2 regions of the Methylorubrum pseudosasae genome follow, and region 1 is predicted to be linked to the other one. Evidence: predicted binding sites of a transcription regulator. Region 1 holds the regulator's gene; the other holds the start of a gene.

Region 1 (2,198 bases):
GGATGGCCGCGAGCCCCGAGGCAATCTGCGTCTGCCCCCAGACGATGAGACAGAAGGGCACGACGTTGTTGAGGAGCCCCATCCCGAAAAAGGCAACCCAGACGTTCCGGCCACGCGGAAGGCGGAGGCTGGCCAGAGGCAGGGCGGCATTGAGGATCAGCGCAGCCAATCCGACACGCAGGACGACGAGCGTCAGGGGCGGCAGCGCAGACAGGGCTACACCCGCGAAGAAGAACGATCCGCCCCAGAGCACGGACAGTCCGAGCAGCATCGCCCATTCGAACGGCGACATGGTGCGGTTGACGACGGTTGGCATGAGCAGGCTCCGGCAAGTCCGAGCCCGTGCCTACGGCCCCATCCGGAGGCCGCGCATCCCGCTTCCTGCTTTCGAATCCCCCCTGCGCCGAGACTGGCGCGATGCTCCGGACCGGCCGAAGCGACGCCCTACCGTGACCGGTCGAGCAACCCCGAGACCACGCGGGCGGTGTAGTCCACCATCGGCACGATACGGGAATAGTTGAGCCGCGTCGGGCCGATGACACCGACGACGCCGACGATCTTCTGCGCGCTGTCGCGGAAGGGGGCAGCGATCATCGAGGAGCCGGAGAGCGAGAAGAGCTTGTTTTCCGAGCCGATGAAGATGCGCACGCCGTCGCCCTGCTCGGCCCGAGCCAGAAGTTCGATCACGTCCTTCTGCGTCTCAAGGTCGTTGAACAGCAGGCGGATGCGCTCCAAGTCTTCGGCCGCGCGCAGGTCGTCCAGCAGGTTGGCCTGCCCCCGCACGATGAGCTGGCGCGCCTCGGATGGGCCGACCGTGGTGGCGAGCCCGGCATCGACCAGCCGCTCGGTCAGGGCGTCGAGTTCCCGCTTCATCTCCTTGCGGCCGTTCTCGATATCGTCGCGCAGGGTATCGAGGGTGCGGCCGCGCAGGCGGGCGTTGAGGAAGTTCGAGGCCTCCTGCAGCGCCCCTGCCGGCAGGCCCGGCGGGAGATCGACGAGGCGGTTCTCCACCGTACCGTCGATCGAGACCAGCACCACGAGCGCCCGTTCGGGATCGAGTCGCACGAACTCGACATGCTTGAGCCCGGCATCGACCTTGGTGGTCAGCACCACGCCCGCCCCGCGGGAAATGCCCGAGAGCAGCGAGGACGCTTCGGCCAGGGCCGAATCGAAGGTGTGGCGCGAGGCTGCCGCCTGCATCTGCGCCTCGATGCGCGCCTTCTCGGCGAGATCGACATCGCCGATCTCCATCATCGCATCGACGAAGAAGCGCAGACCCAGCTCCGTCGGCAGGCGCCCGGACGAGGTGTGGGGCGCGAAGATCAGCCCGGAATGCTCCAGATCCGCCATCACGTTGCGGATCGAGGCCGGGGACAGGCTCATCGGCAGGATGCGCGCGAGATTGCGCGACCCCACCGGCTCGCCGGTGGTGACGTAGCTCTCAACGATCTGCCGGAAGATCTCTCGGGAGCGCTCGTTGAGGGCGGCGAGCGCTTGGGGTTGCGGATTCACGATGGGCTGAACGGCCTCGATCAAGGAGATGAGCACCTGACGAATGCAGGATCCTGACAAACGATTGTGAGCGCTTGGGCGCCGCCGATCAATCCTGTCGTGCGGCGACGTTACGGACGATGTCCGGACCGCGCCGACCCGGCGAACGACACCCTGCGGGCTTCAGCCGAGGAATCCTAGGGATCATTCTGCGGCCCCGAGTCGTTTGATGAGCAGGGCAGCGTTTCGAGCCGCGATCCGCCGCCCCGTAACTCGAGTAAAGATGGAGCTTCCGGTAGTGCTGACTGGCGCACGAAAGACCATGGTCAAGGTCGCCGCCCTGGCGATCGCGGTCACCGGCTTGAGCCTCGCTTCGGCGCCCCGCGCCGCGCAGGCTGCCCCGCTCCCGATCCAAACCGAGGCGACCGCGCCAGCCGGTGACATGATCGAGCAGGCGCAGTACCGCGGCCATCGCCGTCACTACCGCGGCCAAATGCGTCACCGTGGCCATTGGCACCGCCATCACCGCTTCGGCGGCCCGCGCCATCACCATCACCGCCGTCACTGGAATCACCGCCGTTGGTGATCGGCTAGCAGCTTATCTGAAGGGCCGCCGTCGCGAGACGGCGGCCTTTTTCGTGCCGGAGACGAGCCTGATGCGGAAAACCACAGGACGGGCGGCGGTTGCCGCGGGGGCTGGCAGCGCC
Region 2 (2,198 bases), 470 kb from region 1:
CTCGTTGCCCACCTTCTGCATGGCGTGGGCGATCATCTCGCCGATCTCCTTGTCGCCATTGGCGGAGATCGTGCCGACCTGGGCGACCTCTTCGGAGGAGGCGACCTTCTTGGCGCGGGCGGTGATGTCCTTCACCGCGGCGGCCGTGGCGAGGTCGATGCCGCGCTTCAGGTCCATCGGGTTGATGCCGGCGGCAACGTACTTGGCGCCTTCGCGGACGATCGCCTGGGCCAGCACGGTCGCGGTGGTGGTGCCGTCACCGGCGATGTCGTTGGTCTTCGAGGCCACTTCGCGCACCATCTGTGCGCCCATGTTCTCGAAGCGGTCGGCGAGCTCGATCTCCTTGGCGACGGTGACGCCGTCCTTGGTGATGCGCGGGGCGCCGAAGCTCTTCTCGATCACGACGTTGCGGCCCTTGGGGCCGAGCGTCACCTTGACGGCATCCGCGAGGATGTCGACGCCGCGCAGCATCTTGTCGCGAGCATCGGCGGAGAAACGTACGTCTTTCGCTGCCATGTGAGTTTACCTCGAATGATGGAAGGGGCCCTGAAGCCGGCCGAGGGCAAAAGCCCTGGCGGCCTCGAAGGGCGGTGGAGGGGTTGCGCGCCTTAGAGGGCGACGACGCCCATGATGTCGGATTCCTTCATGATGAGGAGATCCTGGCCGTCGATCTTGACCTCGGTGCCGGACCACTTGCCGAACAGCACGCGGTCACCGACCTTCACGTCGAGGGCGTTGACGCGGCCCTGCTCGTCGCGAGCGCCGGGGCCGACGGCGACGATCTCGCCCTCTTGCGGCTTCTCCTTGGCGGTATCCGGGATGATGATGCCGCCTTTCGTCTTCTCTTCGCTCTCGATGCGACGGACGACGACGCGGTCGTGCAGCGGACGGAACTTCATGAGCTGCCCTCTTGCTTCGGAATGGCGGTTGGTCTTCATGCGGCCGGGACGACCGCGCTCCACCTGATTGTTAGCACTCCAAGCAAGTGAGTGCTAACGACGCTGGCGAGATAGGCGCGTGGCGTTTTTGAGTCAAGGCGCAGCTTCTTCCCGGCTGCGGCGGTTTCACGCGAATTTCTCGCGCGCCTGGGACGGACGGGGACACATTCTCCCGATGATGAGCCTTCATGGGGCCAACGGCGCGGTCGAGCACGGCGGCGCGGGAGGCGGCGCGAGCCTGCCCGATCACGCGGTCTGGATCGATCTGAACGATCCGACCGCCGAGGAGGCCGCGCAGGTCGAGCGGAAGACGGGCATCCGCGTGCCTTCGCGCGCGGCGCTGAGCGAGGTCGAGTCGTCGAGCCGCCTGCGCCGCAACCGCGACGGCCTCTCCCTCTCGACGCCGATGGTGACCTTCGACCGCTCCGATTTCAGCCTGAAGCCGCTGGGCTTCCTGCTCAACGCGGACCACCTCGTCACCGTGCGCTTCCACGACATGCGCGCCATCGCGGCGGTCCGGAAGCGTGTGGACGAGCGCGACGGCGACGGCAGCACCAGCACGGGCATGTTCCTGCTCGTGGTCGAGGAACTGGTCGACAACCTCGCCGACCTGCTGGAGGAGATGTCGGGCGATCTCGATGCGCTCTCCACCCGCATCTTCGATTTCGATTCCGGCGCCCGGCCGGGTGCACGCAAGGGTGACACGACCGCACCAAAGCGGCGCGACCTTGCCCTGCGCCGCCTGCTCCGCTCGGTCGGGCGCCACGGCAAGTCGCTGTCGAAGGTCCGCGCCAGCCTGCTCGGGCTCGGGCGCATCATCGCCTTCGCCAAGAGCGAGTGCGGGCAGACCCTCAAGGAGGGCGACGCGCCGCGCTTCGACACGCTGGCGCAGGACATCGCCTCGCTGGACGAGTTCGAGACGCGGCTTTCCGAGACCGTCCAGTTCCTGCTCGACGCGACGCTCGGGCTCATCAATATCGAGCAGAACAACGCCTTCCGGGTTCTCACCGTCGTGTCCGTGGTCGGCGTGCCGCCGACCCTGGTGGCCTCGCTCTACGGCATGAACTTCAAGCACATGCCCGAACTCGACTGGGCCTACGGCTACCCCTACGGCCTCGCCCTGATCGCGATCTCGGCGATCGTGCCGCTGCTCTATTTCAAGGCGAAGGGCTGGCTATAACGGGCGTCGAGAAGCGCCGCCGTCTGGAGCGCGCCCTGCGGCTCAATGGCTGAGGCCGGGGAACAGGTTGCGCAGGCTCG

What was found. The regulator HrcA, encoded in region 1, represses chaperone genes, less so after heat shock. The targets are predictions, from matches to a motif close to GTTAGCACTCNCNNNNNGNGAGTGCTAAC.
Region 2: groES (co-chaperone GroES) is a predicted target of HrcA. The motif match lies at 969-997, and genes of this name have one in related genera.

The regions. Positions count from the first base shown of each region.
Region 1 covers NZ_JAQGDU010000002.1:1,062,965-1,065,162, reverse strand. Annotated here, with positions in the region: gene M2437_RS05855 (DMT family transporter) at 1-316, opposite strand, end outside; gene hrcA (heat-inducible transcriptional repressor HrcA) at 445-1,536, opposite strand; gene M2437_RS05845 (hypothetical protein) at 1,814-2,077, shown strand.
Region 2 covers NZ_JAQGDU010000002.1:1,537,266-1,539,463, reverse strand. Annotated here, with positions in the region: gene groL (chaperonin GroEL) at 1-516, opposite strand, end outside; gene groES (co-chaperone GroES) at 609-899, opposite strand; gene M2437_RS08170 (magnesium transporter CorA family protein) at 1,114-2,118, shown strand; gene M2437_RS08165 (MarC family protein) at 2,161-2,198, opposite strand, start outside.